Regions from separate parts of the Mesorhizobium sp. B2-4-12 genome, predicted to be linked through region 3. Evidence: riboswitches for the same ligand, from Rfam matches in the RefSeq annotation. Region 3 holds a riboswitch; each other region holds the start of a gene.
The links. A riboswitch is a leader RNA that binds a small molecule or an ion and turns the genes downstream of it on or off. The one in region 3 is predicted to bind cobalamin.

Region 1: linked by a shared signal. The riboswitch ahead of FJ934_RS15430 (DUF1636 family protein) and the one ahead of FJ934_RS19100 (DUF1636 family protein) in region 3 are both predicted to bind cobalamin.
Region 2: linked by a shared signal. The riboswitch ahead of FJ934_RS15630 (CbtB-domain containing protein) and the one ahead of FJ934_RS19100 (DUF1636 family protein) in region 3 are both predicted to bind cobalamin.

The regions. Positions count from the first base shown of each region.
Region 1 covers NZ_VFVC01000023.1:29,355-35,162, reverse strand. Annotated here, with positions in the region: gene FJ934_RS15450 (NADH-quinone oxidoreductase subunit C) at 1-262, opposite strand, end outside; gene FJ934_RS15445 (NADH-quinone oxidoreductase subunit B) at 267-848, opposite strand; gene FJ934_RS15440 (NADH-quinone oxidoreductase subunit A) at 839-1,204, opposite strand; gene FJ934_RS15435 (winged helix-turn-helix domain-containing protein) at 1,534-2,733, shown strand; cobalamin riboswitch at 2,763-2,968, shown strand; gene FJ934_RS15430 (DUF1636 family protein) at 3,007-3,435, shown strand; gene cobW (cobalamin biosynthesis protein CobW) at 3,438-4,475, shown strand; gene FJ934_RS15420 (cobaltochelatase subunit CobN) at 4,495-5,808, shown strand, end outside.
Region 2 covers NZ_VFVC01000023.1:73,356-79,163, reverse strand. Annotated here, with positions in the region: gene cbiB (adenosylcobinamide-phosphate synthase CbiB) at 1-360, shown strand, start outside; gene cobO (cob(I)yrinic acid a,c-diamide adenosyltransferase) at 413-1,021, opposite strand; gene cobU (bifunctional adenosylcobinamide kinase/adenosylcobinamide-phosphate guanylyltransferase) at 1,023-1,538, opposite strand; gene FJ934_RS15635 (CbtA family protein) at 1,531-2,334, opposite strand; gene FJ934_RS15630 (CbtB-domain containing protein) at 2,350-2,529, opposite strand; cobalamin riboswitch at 2,565-2,763, opposite strand; gene FJ934_RS15625 (MFS transporter) at 2,920-4,119, opposite strand; gene FJ934_RS15620 (DUF1624 domain-containing protein) at 4,355-5,353, shown strand; gene FJ934_RS15615 (isoprenylcysteine carboxylmethyltransferase family protein) at 5,350-5,808, shown strand, end outside.
Region 3 covers NZ_VFVC01000033.1:21,888-27,695, forward strand. Annotated here, with positions in the region: gene FJ934_RS19085 (iron ABC transporter permease) at 1-587, opposite strand, end outside; gene FJ934_RS19090 (ABC transporter substrate-binding protein) at 587-1,534, opposite strand; gene FJ934_RS19095 (ABC transporter ATP-binding protein) at 1,582-2,367, opposite strand; gene FJ934_RS19100 (DUF1636 family protein) at 2,364-2,768, opposite strand; cobalamin riboswitch at 2,854-3,061, opposite strand; gene FJ934_RS19105 (helix-turn-helix domain-containing GNAT family N-acetyltransferase) at 3,379-4,326, opposite strand; gene groES (co-chaperone GroES) at 5,036-5,332, shown strand; gene groL (chaperonin GroEL) at 5,402-5,808, shown strand, end outside.

The DNA.
Region 1 (5,808 bases), on a different contig from region 3:
GGATGCGCACATTCTGTTTCGGCGACAGGAGATGATAGACGACGTCGAAGCGCTTGGCCCGCGACGGATAGTCGGCGCCACAGATATCGATGATCGAGATGAACTGGCAGTGCGCATTGTCACGCAGGAAAGTCATCACTTCGACGAGGTCGCGTGGTTCGACATGAATGGTGAGTTCGCCATAGGCGAACACCGCGTCCGAGATCCGTCCGCTCATTTTCTCGCCGAGATAGCTCGACAGTTCGCTCAGTGATGCGGCCATGGATTTACCGTTCGATCGTGCCGGTGCGGCGGATTTTCTTCTGCAGGAGAAGAATGCCGTAGAGCAGTGCTTCGGCGCTCGGCGGGCAGCCGGGCACATAGATGTCGACCGGCACGACGCGGTCGCAGCCGCGCACCACCGAGTAGGAATAGTGGTAATAGCCGCCGCCATTGGCGCAGGAGCCCATCGAGATGACGTAGCGCGGCTCCGGCATCTGGTCGTAGACCTTGCGCAGTGCCGGCGCCATCTTGTTGGTCAGCGTGCCGGCGACGATCATGATGTCGGACTGGCGCGGAGACGCACGCGGCGCCACGCCGAACCGCTCCGAGTCATAGCGCGGCATCGAGGTGTGGATCATCTCGACCGCGCAGCAGGCGAGGCCGAAGGTCATGAACATCAGCGAGCCGCTGCGCGCCCAGGTGATCAGCGCCTCTGTCGAGGTGACAAGAAATCCCTTGTCGGCGAGCTCATTGTTGATTTCGAGGAAAAAGGGATCGTCCTCCCCCACCGGCCTGCCGGTGTTGGGATCGATAATGCCCTTGGGCTTCGGCGCGACGCGGGTGCCTGAACTGTCGTTCAATCCCATTCCAGCGCTCCTTTTTTCCATTCATAGGCAAAGCCGATGGTCAGCACTGCCAAAAACACCATCATCGACCAGAAGCCGAGCATGCCGATCTTCGAGAAGGACACCGCCCAGGGAAACAGGAAGGCCACTTCCAGGTCGAAGATGATGAACAGGATCGACACCAGGTAGAAACGGATGTCGAATTTCATGCGGGCGTCGTCGAACGAGTTGAAACCGCACTCGTAGGCGGAAAGCTTTTCAGGATCGGGGTTGCGGTAGGCCACCAGAAACGGCGCCGCGATAAGCGCGATGCCGACGACCGCCGCCACTGCGATAAACAGGACGATGGGCAGGTACGAACTGAGAAGTGCGTTCATGCAGCGGCTTTCCGTTGGCGCCAATCCACTTTTGTTACAGCACCGGACCTTAATGCGGAAGCGTGACAGTTTAACCGCTGAACCGTTTTAAGGGGCCTATGCTGCAACGCGGCGAGGGTTAGCGCAGCACTTCCAGCGAAGCAAGTCAAACCTTGTTCAAAACGCGGGGCTGGACGGCATAACGGAAGAAACTGGTCCGATGCGCTCCTGTTTGATTTCCTTCACTTTCTACTCCACTTTTATCTCCTGACATATCTACCGCCATTTGCCTGCTAGCATGCCGGAATCACCGGCTAAAATCCGCAAATCGATCAGGGCAAGGGCTCCCGATGAAGGAAAAAATCTCGCTCGCCATGGCCCGGCGCGTCGCGCTCGCCGCCCAGGGATTTCTCGATCCCCGCCCAAATGGTACGCCGGACCGCCGCCACTTCGCCCGCGTTCTCTCCCGCACCGGCCTGCTGCAGATCGATTCCGTCAGCGCGGTGGTGCGCGCGCACTATATGCCGCTCTATTCGCGGCTTGGCCCCTACCCGCTCGCGCTCCTCGACAATGCCGCCGTGACGCGCAAGCGCACGGTGTTCGAATATTGGGCGCATGAAGCCTCGTTCCTGCCAGTCGAGACATACCCGTTGATGCGCTGGCGCATGCAGCGCGCCGAGCAAGGCGACGAAATGTATCTGGGCCTCGCCAAATGGGGCCGCGAGCACGCCGCCTACATCGAAGAGATCTATCGGGAAGTCGCCGATCGCGGCCCGATCGCCGCCTCGGCGCTTGAGGGCCAGAAAGGTTCGGGCGGCTGGTGGGGCTGGAGCCACGCCAAGCACGCCTTCGAATGGTTGTTCTGGGCCGGCCGCATCACCACCGCGCACCGCCGCGGCTTCGAGCGCTTCTATGACCTGCCGGAGCGCGTGCTGCCGCAAGCGATCCTCGATCTGCCGGTGCCCGCTGCCGAGGACGCGCATCGCGAATTGCTGCGCATTTCCGCCCGCGCCCACGGCGTGGCTACAGCCGGCGACCTGCGCGACTATTTCCGTCTGTCGCCCGCAGACATAAAGGGCCGGCTGGAGGAACTGGTCGAATTGGGCGAGTTACTGCCGGTGCGTGTCGAGGGCTGGAACAAGCCGGCTTACCTCCATAGAGATGCCCGTCTCCCGCGCAAGATCGAAGCGCGCGCCCTGCTGGCACCGTTCGATCCGGTCGTCTTCGAGCGCTCGCGCACCGAGCGGCTGTTCGATTTCCACTACCGCATCGAGCTCTACACTCCGGCCGAAAAACGCCAGTACGGCTATTACGTCCTGCCCTTCCTGCTTGGCGACAGGATCGTCGCTCGCGTCGACCTTCGGGCCGACCGGCCGGCAAGCGTGCTGCGCGTGCCTGCGGCCTATGCCGAGCCCGGAGCGCCGCCTGAAACCGCCGCCCAGCTCTTCGAGGAATTGAAGCAGATGCAGGTCTGGCTTGGCCTTGAACGTATCGACGTGACGCCCGCCGGAGATCTAGGCCCGGCGCTGGTCGACATCGCCATGTCGTAGCCGCGCGTTGACACAGCTGCCTGTAAAAGCCTAAATCCGCTCCAGACGGTCCCCTGCCCGCAACGGCTGGGGCTAAGAGGGAATGCGGTGCGGGATTTCGGTCTCAAATCCGCGGCTGTCCCCGCAACTGTAAGCGAAGAGCCAAGGCCGAAAGCCACTGGGAATTCCCGGGAAGGCGGCTAACCAAGGCGACGACTCGCGAGCCAGGAGACCTGCCGTCTGCGACAGAAGAATCCGATCGCCCGGCGGGTTTCCGGGCAAGGAGCCCGGTTTTTGGACCACAACGGCAGTTTTTCGGCTAGTGCAGCGGATATATCGTCCGCCGATGGCGACGCCTTGTCCGGCGTCACCGTTATCGTCTGCGCGTCCTGCCGCGACGAAACCGGCTCCGACGCCCATCCCCGCGCCGGCGAACTCCTGGCACAGGACACAGGCCGCGCCGCGGCATCCGAGCACGTCCGCGTCCGCACGGTCGAATGCCTCGGCAACTGCAAACGCCGGCTCAGCGCCGCAATCCTGCGCGACGGCTGCTGGAGTTATGTGTTCGGCGACCTGACCACGGGCAGCGGCGCCGACCTCGTTACCGGCGCCAAACTCTTCGCCACCTCGAGCGACGGCCTTATCCCTTGGCGCGGCCGCCCCGATTCCCTGAAGCGCGGCCTCGTTGCCCGCATCCCTCCCCTCGACCTGCTGAAAGACTGACCATGACCACTTCCGTCTCCCGTGTTCCCTGCACTGTCGTCACCGGCTTCCTCGGCGCCGGCAAGACGACGCTGGTCCGCCATCTCCTCGAAAACGCCGGCGGCAAGCGCATCGCGATCATCGTCAATGAGTTCGGCGACATCGGCATCGACGGCGAGATCCTGAAAGGTTGCGGCATCGACACCTGCCCGGAGGAAAACATCGTCGAACTGGCCAATGGCTGCATCTGCTGCACCGTGGCGGCCGATTTCGTGCCGGCGCTCGACCGGATCCTGTCGCTGACGCCGAAAGTTGACCATATCCTGATCGAAACCTCGGGCCTTGCTTTGCCCAAGCCGCTGGTCCAGGCCTTCCAGTGGCCGACGGTGAAGAGCCGCGTGACCGTCGATGGCGTGATCGCCGTGGTCGACGGCCCCGCACTGGCCGAAGGCCGAGTCGCCAACGACATGGACGCCCTGCAGGCGCAGCGCGCCGGGGATGACAGCCTCGACCATGATGACCCGGTCGAGGAGGTGTTCGAGGATCAGATCGCCTGCGCCGACCTGATCATCCTGTCGAAGAGCGACCTGATGGACGCCGCCGGCTCAGCCCGCGCCAATGCCATCGTCAACGAACACTCCGCCCGTGCCGTCAAGATCGTGCCGACGTCCCACGGCAAGGTCGATCCCTCCGTACTGCTCGGGCTCGGCCTCGCCGTCGAGGACGACATCGAGAACCGCAAATCCCATCACGACGGCGCATTCGACCACGAGCATGACGACTTCGACACTTTCATTGTCGACATCCCCTCGATCGCCAATCCGGACGAGCTGGCAAAACGCGTCGCCGACGCCGCCGAACAGGAAAACGTGCTGCGGGTGAAAGGTTTCGTCGAGGTCGGCGGCAAGCCGATGCGGCTTTTGCTGCAGGCCGTCGGCCCGCGCGTCAACCATTACTACGACCGCGCCTGGACCGCCGAGGACGACCGCCGCTCGCGCCTTGTCGTCATCGGCCTCAAGGGGCTGAACCGCCCTGCGATCGAGCGTATACTCGCCGGCTGATTTTCGGGCACGGGCCGCGATGCACATCCTCACCACGACATCCGCCTCGCTCGACGATCTCGCCGAGCCGGTCGATCTGCGGCAGACGCCGGCGGATATCGTGACCCTGTCCTTCACCGACAGCGACCTCGCCGGACTGGCGGCCGCGTGGAAGGCGGATGCCGGCCGCCTGCCCTCGATGCGGCTGGCGGCGCTGCGTGACCTGCGCCACCCGATGTCCGTCGACCTCTGGATCGACAGCGTCGCCCGCCACGCCAGGGTTATTCTCGTCCGCATCCTCGGCGGCTACGACTGGTGGCGCTATGGCTGCGACCAGCTTGCCGCGACCGCCCGGGAACGCGGCATAAAACTGGCGCTGCTGCCCGGTGAAAGCCACGACGAGGATCTCAGGCTGATCGAAGCCTCGACGCTGCCGCGCGCGGAACTGGATGCGCTGCTCGGCTATTTCCGCGAGGGCGGCCCGGCGAATATGAGCGCGCTGGTGCAGAGGCTGGCAGGGCTGCTGGGGAAGGATGAAGCAGCAGTTGCGCCGGTAACTGTGCCCAAAGCGGGCTACTACGAGCCAGGACGTGGCGTCGTCGAGTGCGGCGTCCCCCTCCCCCTCGACGGGAGGGTCCGGCCGCAGGCCGGGGGTGGGGTCGCCGGGGAAGTGCGCCGACTTCAAGAAACGCCGTATCCAGTCGCCCCGACCCCACCCGGCCCTGCGGGCCACCCTCCCCTCGAGGGGGAGGGAAAGGTCGTGCCCATCCTGTTCTACCGCTCGATGCTGCTCGCCGCCGATGTCGCGCCTATCGACGCGCTCGTTGAGGCACTGGGACAGCGCGGCATCACCCCCGTGCCGATCTTTGTCTCCAGCCTCAAGGACCCGGCATCCCTCGCCTTTGTCGAAACCGCCATCGCTACGCTGAAGCCGGCCGCCATCATCACCGCGACCGCTTTCGCGTCCGGCGCGGAGCCCGGCGTCGAGACCCTGTTCGATCGCGCCGGCGTCCCCGTCTTCCAGGTCATCGTCGCCACCACCCGCCGCGACGTTTGGGAAAACAACCAGCGCGGCCTGGCGCCCGCCGACCTCGCCATGCATGTCGTCCTGCCCGAGCTCGACGGCCGCATCCTCGCCGGCGCCATTTCCTTCAAGGGCGAAAGCGATGTCGATCCCGCACTTGGCCACCGCGCCTTCGCCAACCGGCCGGAACCGGATCGGGTAGCGCAGGTGGCGGACCGCATCGCGGCCTTTATTCGCCTGCAGCAGACATCTCGCGCCCACCGCAAGCTCGCCATCCTGATTCCGGATTACCCGAGCGCCCCCGGCCGCACCGGCTATGCCGTCGGCCTC
Region 2 (5,808 bases), on a different contig from region 3:
GACGATTGGATCAATCTGCCGGCGTCGCGGCTGACGGCTCTGCTAATCGTGCTGGCTGCTTTCCTGGTCAAGGAAGCCGATCCCCGCAACGCCTGGACTGCGGTGTGGCGCGATGCCAAAAAGCACCGTTCGCCCAACGCCGGCTGGCCGGAAGCGGCCATGGCCGGAGCGCTTGGCCTCGCGCTCGCCGGACCGCGCAGCTATGGCGGCGTGGTGGTCGACGATGTCTTCATGGGCGAAGGCGGCAGTCGCGAAGCCGACAGCGGCGACATCAGGCGGGCGCTGAAACTCTACCGCGTTGCCGACTATCTGCTGATTGCGCTGTTCGGGGTGGTCTCCGTGATTGCCATCGTGGCGTGACGGAATCAGCGAGGCTATTTACCGAACGCCTCGCACACAGCCCGCAAAACTCTCAGAACTCGATGCCTTGCTGCGCCTTCACGCCTGCCGAAAAGTGGTGCTTGGTGACTCCCATCTCGGTGACCAGATCCGCCGCCTCGACCAGCGCCGGCTTGGCGTTGCGTCCGGTGACGACAATGTGCAGTCCCTCGCGCCGCGCCTTCAGCGCAGCGACAACCTTGTCGAGATCGAGATAATCATAGCGCAGCGCGATGTTGAGCTCGTCGAGCACGACAAGGCTGATCGAAGGATCGGCGATCAACTCCAGAGCCTTGGCCCAGGCGGCCTCTGCGGCCGAGATGTCGCGCTTCAGGTCCTGCGTCTCCCAGGTGAAGCCCTCGCCCATCGCGTGCCAGACGACACGGTCGCCGAAAGCAGCGAAGGCATCCTTCTCACCGGTGTGCCATTTGCCCTTGATGAACTGGACGACGCCGACCCGCTTGCCATAGCCGAGCATGCGCAGCGCCAGACCGAAAGCGGCTGTCGTCTTGCCTTTGCCCGGGCCTGTATTGACGATCAGCAGCCCCTTCTCGGCCGTTTTGCTCGCCACCTCGGCATCCTGCACCGCCTTGCGCTTGGCCATCTTGGCGCGATGGCGCTCCGCATCCTTGTCTTCCGTCATGTCATTTCACCTTGAGCGGCAGCCCCGCCACCATCAGCAGCACCGTATCGGCGACCGCCGCGACCTGCTGGTTGAGCCGTCCCGCGTCATCGCGGAACCGGCGCGCCAGTGCATTGTCCGGCACGATGCCTTGCCCGACTTCATTGGACACCACGAACCACGGGCCGCGCGGCCGTGACAACACGTCCGCCAACCGACGGCACTCGGTTGCGATATCGTGTTCGGCCAGCATGTGATTGGTCAGCCATAGCGTCAGACAGTCGACGAGCACCGGCTGGTTGTCGGGCAAAGCCTCGAGCGCACCGGCAAGGTCGAGTGGCGCGTCGATGGTCGTCCAGCCGTCGACGCGCCGCGAACGGTGCAGCGCGATGCGCTCACGCATCTCGTCGTCATAGGCTTCGGCTGTGGCGATATAGATCCATGGCGAGGGCAAAGCCGTCACCAGGATTTCGGCGTGCGCGCTCTTGCCGGAGCGCGCACCACCGATGATGAAGGTCAGCTTGCTGCGATCAGGCAAAGCTGTCGCGCAGGCTGGTGGCGGTGCCGGTGAAGCGTCCGCGCACCACGCCGACGGCGGCGCCGAGCACCAGCCAGAACACCAGATTGGTCAGCGTCACCGCCACCACGAACTGATGATGCAGACCCTCCGGGATCGGCGTCTCGAAACTGTCGGGCTGCGGCGCGCCGATGACATGCGGGGCGATAATCAGCAGGACGGCAAGGATCGCAAGCGGCAGCGATTTGCGGAATGCGATCAGGCCTAGCCCCACGGCGGTCGCGACCACGGTCGCCACCCACCAGATCTGGCGCTGCGTGAGATCCGCCGACGGCATGGCCGGCAATTCCGGCGGCAGGCCGAGGCCGGGCGCCAGTGTGAATATGGCAAAGCCGGCCAGGCCCCAGAACACGCCCTGACGCCAATTGCCGATGCCGCCAGCGAATTCCGAGACCGCCACCAGGACCAGCGCGAAGCCGATGCCAGTGACGATATTGGCAAGCACGCTGAAGCCAAAACGCTCGAAACCGTCGGCCGGAGCCCAGCCTTCGTCTTCCGACGCCGGGGCAGCTGCTTCAGCCGGTGCCGGCGCGACAGGGCTCATGGCGTATCCTGCCGGCGCGGCAGTGCTCATGGCGTTGGTGTCTGCTGCTGCCGGTGCGGTGTGGTCGTGATGGTGGCCGCCGCCGGCCTGCTCATAGACTTCAGCCTTGAGGATCAGCGGCACGGTGGCATAGGCCTGCATGCAGGCGAGAACGACGCCGGCCACGAGCCCTGCGATCGCCGCGATGAACACGACGTTGCGAAACAGGTTCATGATGTCAGATCCTCGTCAGTGGCAGGGAAACGCCATCGAATGGCGATAATCGTGGGCGGCATTGTGGACCGCATCGATATGCGAAAAGCCGACAAAGCCAACGACGAAAATGCCGAGCAGCGCGGCAAGCGCAAGCTGCATGAGGCGCGACTGCGAGGAGACGGAGGCGCCGAGGGAGACGGAAGCGGTATTCATATCTTGTCCTTTCACCCTCCACCCGAGGGCATTGAAGTCAGTTTCCTGTCGCCGGCAGGTCTCCTGGCTCGCGGATCAGCGCCCTTCTCCACCTTCCCGAAGAAAAATCTTCAGTGGCTTATGGAGAGGACTACCGCATACAGTTGCGGGGGCAGCCACGGCATTGGGCAACAACTCAGCCCGCACCGTATTCCCTCTTGGCTCCAAAACGGAACCGACGACAGTCTGGACTATAGGCAGAATCGACGCGCCCGGCAAACCAAATTCCGCCGGCGACCATTGCGAATGCGCCATGTCGAGATCAGTTTGCTTGTGCCGCATTTGGCCTATTGGTACCCGGAAGCCCAAAATCGCGACAGATGTCCGCCGGAGTAGAATTATAAAGGCCGGCTAAAGCGACTTCGGCAGATAGCGCCAGGTCATGAAGCCGCAAAACGCCGCCAGCAGGCCGAGCGTGACGAATACCGAGCCCAGCCCGAAGAACGCCAGCACGACGGAATAGACCAGCGGCGGGGTCAACTCGGAAAAATCAAGATAGGTGCGATAGACCGCGGCCATCTGCGCGCGCTCATAGGAGCGCACCGAGCGCATGAAAGCGGTCGAACCCAGCGCATCGAGCGCAATGGTGAAGAAGGCGCCGCAAAGCAGGAAGGCGCCGGTGAGCAGCGGCGCGCTCTCGCCGATCGCACCTGCCGCCAGAAGTGTGGCCGACATGGCGAAATAGGCAAAGGTCATGGTCTTGCGGCCGCCAAAGCGCTTTCCGGCCTTGCCCCAGAAGATGGCCATGAACAGAAGCGCGTTGCCGGCCGAGACCAGCAAGCCACCGGCCAGTTCGCCCTCGCCGGTAATCACCATGAACAGCGGTCCATAGACGAAGAACGTCGTCCAGAAGCAGGAGCGGCCGAAGGCGATCAGCCAGGCGAGCCTCAGTCTCGGCTGCGCGACGAAGCGGCCGATATTGGCGAGCGGATTGACCGGACGCGTCTTGCCCGGTTGGATCGATTGGTTGTCGCTGAGCCGATAGAACCAGAACAGGGCCAGCAAGATCGCGGCGAACACCGCCACCGCGCCATGCGCGGCATAGATGCCGAAATGCGCGTAAAGAAAGATGCCGAGTGTCGGCCCACCGGTCCAGGCGAACATCGACCACGCCATGCGCAGCGATTCGGCCTGCATGAAGTCGGTCTTGCGAATGTGGTCCATGATGTAGAGATTGAGTGTGATCGACAACGCGCTGGCGCCCATGACGCGGCACAGCATGCCGGCCAGTTGTCCGGCAAGCGTGTGGGTGACGAAGAACAGCGATCCGATGGCGAGCAGGCAGGCGCCGGCGGTGTAGACCCAGCGCCGCGCAAAGCGGCGGATCAGCATCGGCATGAACAAGGTCACCGACAGGCCGAGCAGCGCAACGATCGTGTAGAGGATCGAGACGATCTGCTCATTGTGCAGGATCTCGTAGGCCTGGATCGGGATGACGCTCGACACCGTGGCGCGGGCGAAGGACTCGACCGCATAGAGCGAAGCGAAGGTGCGCGCATCCGCGGCCTTGAGGGCCGGGAGCCAGATCGGATGGCGCACATGGATGGACATTGCTTCCCCAAAGCAGAATCACCGGCCAAATCTGCCTTGGCGATTTCGGTGCCAATAAGAGGAAACCGACGCGCGTGCGGTGAAAAACGAAGCTGGTCAAAGGCTTTCCGGCGCTGGCCTAAAGCGTGATCCGAAACGGCCGGCGCGGCGCGGCGCTATGCCGACGGTCCCGGCCTTCTTCTGTCTGGTTGAACCGTGATAGTCCTCGGGCGGGGCTGAATCAGATCGCGAGACCATGACCATCCATACGCCGACCGCACCCGTTCCGGAGTCATCGAAGCGCATCGCCGTCATCGACGTCGTTCGCGGCATCGCGCTGCTGGCCATGGCGAGCTACCACTTCACCTGGGACCTGGAGTTCTTCGGCTACACCGATCCGGGCCTTACCGCCTTCGGCTGGTGGAAGATCTACGCGCGCTGCATCGCCTCGACCTTTCTGTTCCTGGTCGGCGTCAGCCTCTACCTCGCACATGGCAAGCAGATCCGCTGGAACGGCTTCTGGAAGCGGTTCGCCATGATCGCGGGCGCGGCGATAGCCATTTCGGTCGTCACACGCATCGCCACGCCCGATGGCTTTATCTTCTTCGGCATCCTGCACGAGATCGCGCTTGCCAGCCTGCTTGGGCTTGCCTTCCTGCGGCTGCCCGCGCTGCTGACGCTCGTCGTTGCCGCGCTCGTCGTTGCGGCGCCCGTCTACCTGCGCTTCGAGGCCCTGGACCATCCCTGGCTGTGGTGGATCGGCCTGTCGGCAATTAATCCGCGTTCCAACGACTACGTTCCGCTGTTTCCATGGTTCGGCGCGGTGCTGATCGGCATCGGGGTGACGAAACTCGCCTCCGCCTCCGGCATGCGAGCGCGCCTGGCGAGCCTGGTGCCCGGCCGCTGGGCCAGTCCGCTGGTCTTCATCGGCCGCCACAGCCTCGCCTTCTACCTGATCCACCAGCCGCTGCTGATCGGCTGTGTCTGGCTGTTTTCGCAAGTCATGCCGGCCCAGGTCGAAACCCCGCAGGTCCATTTCCTGAAAACCTGCCAGCGCTCGTGCGAGCAGACGCGTGATGCAACCTTCTGTTCGAGCTATTGCGGCTGCATGCTCGATACGCTCGAAGGCGAGGCCTCTCTTGATCGGCTCTACAACAACGACCAGACTGCCGATTGGAGAGCCCATCTGTCCGATCTTGCCGGCATGTGCACCGCCAAGACCGAGGACAAGATGACGGAGGGAGGAACGCAATGACCGACAGCCAGCCGAAGCCCGGAGTGATACCTTGGCCACCGGTGATCTACGCCGCGGCCATCGCTATCAGCGTCATCCTCGGCATGCTCTACCCCTTGCCCTGGATCGACGATCTTCTGGGCGACATCCTGTTCGCGGCCGGCTGGGTGGCGCTGTTCGGCGCCGCGGCGCTCTGGGTCACCGCTATCCGCGCCATGATGCGGGCCAAGACCACACTCAGCCCCACCGCCCTGCCGGACCATCTCGTCACCTCGGGTCCGTTCGGCATCACCCGCAACCCGATCTACCTGGCACTCACCCTGATGCTGATCGGCGTCGCCTTCGTGTCGGGGATAGCCTGGTTCTTCCTGTTTGCCTTCATCGCCGCGTTTGTTACGCAGAAGGTTGCGATCGAGGGCGAGGAAAAGATCCTGGCGGCGAAGTTCGGCAAGAAATACCGCGACTACGCCAAACGG
Region 3 (5,808 bases):
GAATGGGCCGCGCGCTGGTCTCCGGCAAAGACCAGGTAGTTGGTCAACGCCGTGAACATGAAGGAGACGGCAAGCCCGGCAAGGATCAAACGTTCCGGGCCCTGCCCCCTTACCCGCGCGACCAGCAGCAGCACGATGCCCGCTGCCAATATGCCGCCGGTGAAGGCCGCGATCGGCAAGGTCCAGATGCCGAAACTGTCACCAAAGACGGTGATGACGGAAACCGCGCCCGCGGCGGCCCCCGAAGACAGGCCGAACAGGAAGGGATCGGCGAGATCGTTACGCGTCACCGTCTGCAGCAACGCGCCGACCATGCCGAGGCCCGCGCCGACACAGACCGCCAGGATCGTGCGCGGCAGCCGCAGATCGACGACGATCTTGCCCACCGGGCCAGACACCTGATGTTCATTCAACCCAACGGCATGGCCAAGTGCGGCAATGACGTCGGTCAGCGGTATCAGCGTCGAACCATAGGCGATCGACAGCAGCACGAGAGCGACGGTCGCCACCGCGCCCGCCGCCATGGCCAGCGGGAATGCCTTATGCCCTGAGAGCGCGCCGGATTTGTGCTTCAGGGCGAGATGCATCAGAACGCTTCCGGATGCATCGCCCTGGCGATCTTGCCGATCGCGTCGATGTTTGCCGGTCCGGGCGTCAGCTCGGCATAACGCAGGGCCACGAAACGCTCGTTCTTGACCGCGTCCGTCTCTTTCATCGCCGGATGGGCCTTGAGGAAGTCGAGGAGCTTCTTGTAGCCGCCACCATCCTGGTAGTCGAGCAGGATAAGGAATTGCGGATTGCGCGACGCCACGGTTTCCCAATCCGTGTTGCCCCAGCTCGTCTCCATGTCGGCCATGATGTTTTCGCCGCCGGCCGCCGTGATCATGGCACTCGGGATGGCGAATTTTCCGGCGGTGAACGGCTTGTCCTCGCCTGAATCATAGAGGAACACCCGTGTTCCATTGCGGGCGCCGACCTTGGCGGTAATGTCGGCGAGTTGCGCCTTCCAACCGGCAACGAGCTTCTCCGCCTCGGCCTCCTTGCCGAAGATCTTGCCCAGTTTTTCGACATCGCCGTAGAAAAGGTCCATCGAGGCGGCGGGCCGGTTCTTGTCGAGATGGACGCAGCTTTCCGTCAGCACCAGCGTCTTGATGCCGTGCGGCGCGAGCGTGTCGGGCGTCACATCGCCGCCCGGCTTCATGCCATAGTACCAGCCGGCGAAGAAGAAATCAGGCTCGACCGCGACGAGGTTTTCGAGTGTCGGGTATTTCGGCGCCAGTTCCGGGATCGAACCCTTCTCGGCCTTGAAATCGGGCCCGACCTTGTACCATCCGGTGATGCCGGTCAGGCCGACGATCGACGGCTGCAGCTTCAGCGCGAAGGCCATCTCTGCCATGTTGAGATCGTGGATGACGGCGCGCTTGGGAGGCGCATCGAAGGTCAGCGGCTTGCCGCAACTGTCGACGGTGACCGGGAAGGCGAAGGCTGCCGACGCCAGCAGCGAGAAGGCGAGCGACAGGGCGAGGCGTTTCACGATTTTTGCTCCTTGGTTGAACTGTGTCGGATGAAAGTTGGTTTCGGTCAGGAAGGCGCGGCACGGTTCGGAACATCGAACACGGTCAGTTCGCGATCCTCGGTGGGATGGCGCAGGCGAAACACGTCGACGCCGAAAATCTCGCGGATCAGCTGTTGCGTCAGCGCTTCGCGCGGCGCCGCCAGCGCATGCAGCCGGGCTTCGTTCATCACCGCGACCCTGGTGGCGAAGGGTGCCACCAGCGCCAGATCGTGCAGCACCGCGATCACCGTCATGCCGAAGCCAGCCACGAGTTCGAGCAGTTCCGCGCGGGCGCGCGGGTCGAGATGATTGGTCGGTTCGTCGAGGAACAATACTTTCGGTTCCTGGGCGATGGCGCGCGCAAGCTGGGCGCGTTGGCGTTCCCCGCCCGACAGCGAGCCAATGGTGCGGCTAAGCAGGGGCAGCAAACCGGTCCGGCGCAGCGCGTCCACGACAATGTCGCGTTCCTCGCTCCTGCGTTTCAAGCCGGCATGCGGGACGCGGCCAAGCTCGACATAGTCGATCACCGCCAGCCGCGGATCCGGCTGGTCGGTCTGGCCGACGACGGCGATGTGAAGGGCCCGCTCGGCCGGCGAAATCCTGTCGAGGCGGCGCCCGCCGAGTTTCACCTCTCCGGAACTTGGCTTGAGCATGCCGGACAACATGCGCAGCAACGTGGTCTTGCCGGCGCCGTTGGGGCCGATAATGGCGAGGCGATCGCCGATGGCCATGGACAGGCTGACCGCGTGGACCAGATTCCGCCCATTCGCCACCGCGCCGAGATCGCGCGCCTCGAGAAGCGGCACCGTCATCGGCTGTCTCCTGCTGGCTCGCCCGCTACCGGGATGCGGGCCAGCGTCTTGCCGGCCAGTCGCGGCGGACGTTGTCCGGCATTGCACCAGCCGTCGGGGAGCGAGGCGTAGAGCCTGGCAAACCGCACGAGATCGCCGGCGTCGGCCTCGGGATCGATGGAGCCGAAGAGATAGGCGGCCTTGCCCGGGGCCTGGAACGCCACCGCCAGCGGCCGCGCACAGCCTGCCATGCACGCCACCCCCTCGACCGTGAAACCCTGCGCCACCGCGAGTTCGGCGTGGGTCGACAACCGCGAGCGCAAATCGGTGCACAAAGCTTCGCCCGACCTGGTCCCTGTCGGGATGTCGCGGCAAAGCGTGCACACGATGATACGGTGAATGCGATCTATGGCGGCGCCCAACTTTCCGTCTTTCTCGATTGGCGACGGAAGGATGTTGGCGGTCGGTCGTCAGACCGACGTCCACGTCTCCTCCCGGCACACCCCGTCCGGTCAACTCCGTGATGGCAGGTCTCCTGGCTCGCGGGTCTCGGCGCAATCCTGCCTTCCCAGCCTCGCCGGCCAGTGGCATTTCGGATCTCGCTCACCGCTTACAGTTGCGGGGGCAGCCACGGCCTCGATCCTAGGCGGATCTCACCGTGTTCCCTTTTCACCCCTCGCCTTTCGACTCGGGGACCATCACCATTCCACCCTAGTTTTCCCCGGATTGCATCGCAACGGATTTCTCAGTCGCCACGATCGGAGCCGAAGCCGCGCGCGACCACGCATCTTTATGTAATAACATAACGCAATAACGCATGAGGCGCGGCGCTGTCAAGCGAGGGGCTGTCAGCCATCTGTCGAGCGAATTGCGCGGAGTGCGCAATTTCGATCAAATTGGCCAAGCGCGGAAAGCCGGATGATTTCAGGTCGAATCGACCTGAAATCTGAATCCGCTTCTAATCAAAGAGATAGGGCATGACGTCGTCTGAAAACCGCTTCACACTTTTCGGCATCATGCTCTGGCGGAAGATCACAAATCAAGATTCCAGTTCTGACCAACCAGATCCTTGCCGAAGGAATGGTGAGGTTCTTCCTCGATCAGTTTGAAGCCGGCGGCCTGATAGATATGCCGGGCAGCGGCGAGAATGTCGTTTGTCCACAAGGTCAGGGTCTTGTATCCCCTGGCGCGGGCAAAGCCGATGACTTCCTCCACCAGTCGCTTGCCGATGCCGAGGCCACGCGCCGAAGGCTCGACATAGAGCAAACGCAGCTTGGCCACCTGATCCGACTTGCGTACGACGAAGACCGAGCCGACGACCTCGCCTTCCCGCTCGGCGATCCAGCTGCGCTCCCATTTCGGATCGTAGGATTTCACGAACGCCACGAGGATTTCGGCGACCAGCGCCTCATAGGTTTCGTCCCAGCCATAGTCCTGGGCATAGAGCAGCCCTTGCCGGTGGGTGATCCAGCCGATGTCGCCGATCTGCAGCGGCCTCAACAGATAGGGGATCGTTGGCTCGGCATTTTCGGCGAGTAGACGCTGCACCGTCTGCATGGATTTGACCAGCCGGTCTTGTTCCGATGCCGGCAGCCGATCGAGCAGGGCCCGGACCTGATCGTGCGATTCCTTGTTCAGCGGTGCGAAGGCATTCCTGCCCGCCTGCGTCAACGCAATCGACGATTGCCTCGCGTCCGAAACCAGCGTCGCTCTAGAGATGAGGTGAAGGCGTTCGAACTTTTTCAGCAAACGGCTGACATAGCCGGCATCGAGGCCGAGATCGCGTCCAAGGTCGGTCGCGGTCAGGCCATCGCGATGCGCCAACTCGTAGAGCACACGCGCCTCGGTCAGGGAGAAGGCGCTTTTCAGCAGCCCTTCGTCGAGCAGCCCGATCTGGCGGGTGTAGAAGCGGTTGAATGCCCGCACGACATCGATCCGCTCATTGGGCGCATCATTGCCGGGCTGATGGTGAACCGTCATGGACATCTCCTGTCTTTACAGGATCAATCATTTACTTGACTGAGTCAACTATCTTGAGCATCCGACGTGTTCACATCATCGGCAACACCGGCCAACGATCCGCAAATCCTGCCGCCGGATAGCACCGCGATCGGCCCGAACTGCTGCAGCACGGCCGCGCTCTGCGTCGGCCGCAGGAACACGCAATCGCCTGGCCTGATGGCCGTATCGGCAGGCAAGCCCATGAATTGCTGCAACCGATGTCAACAGGCGGGAGCGGCGTGAGGGCGATCCTGGCCGGTCGCTGGTCTATCTCGCCCGACGAATAAGGCCTTCAAAGCCGTCGGCCAGATCGGAGGCGCCGGCCGTGAACATCTTAACGAGGTTCTAGGGACGGCCGGGAGTTTTGTTGGCATCAAGGAGGATGGCCCTGCCCTCATGCAGAACAAAATCGAATTTTCCGTAGTCAAAGCCGAGTTCACGTCGCCGCGGCGGAACGTTGCCCGCTTCTGGTCCTCGGTTCGGCCAAGCTTCGGTGAGTTCACCATCATGATGGAAAGAGGCACTCGGCGCGCCTTGACTCTGGCAGGCCAGCAGCCTATCTCATCGCCACGTTAGCACTCGCCATTGGTGAGTGCTAACTACAGGTCCGGCGCCGCCGGACTTTGTTGTTGTCCGGCTTCGCCGGATGGAGGAACTGTTTCTCACCGTTCTCATCGAGGAAGAAAAAATGGCAAAGTCGAAGTTCCGCCCGCTTCATGACCGCGTGGTCGTTCGCCGGGTCGAATCCGAATCCAAGACCGCCGGCGGGATCATCATCCCGGATACGGCGAAGGAAAAGCCGCAGGAAGGCGAGATCATCGCCGTCGGCTCCGGCGCCCGCGACGAAAGCGGCAAGCTCGTTCCGCTGGACGTCAAGGCTGGCGACCGCATCCTGTTCGGCAAGTGGTCGGGCACGGAAGTCAAGCTCAATGGCGAAGACCTTCTGATCATGAAGGAATCCGACATCATGGGCATCATCGGCTGATTATCGGCCTTTCCGTCAACTGAATCTTGAATCTTCGGGCTCGCTGCGAGCCCCTGCCAGGAGTTAAACATGGCTGCCAAAGACGTAAAATTCTCCCGTGACGCCCGCGAGCGCATGCTGCGCGGTGTCAACATCCTCGCCGACGCGGTGAAGGTCACGCTCGGCCCCAAGGGCCGCAACGTCGTCATCGACAAGTCGTTCGGCGCCCCGCGCATCACCAAGGACGGCGTCACCGTCGCCAAGGAAATCGAGCTTGAGGACAAGTTCGAGAACATGGGCGCGCAGATGGTCCGCGAAGTTGCTTCGAAGACCAACGACATCGCCGGCGACGGCACCACGACCGCGACCGTTCTGGCTCAGTCGATCGTCCAGGAAGGCCACAAGGCGGTTGCCGCCGGTATGAACCCGATGGATCTGAAGCGCGGCATCGATCTCGCCGTGGCCGACGTGGTCGGCACGCTGATCAAGAACGCCAA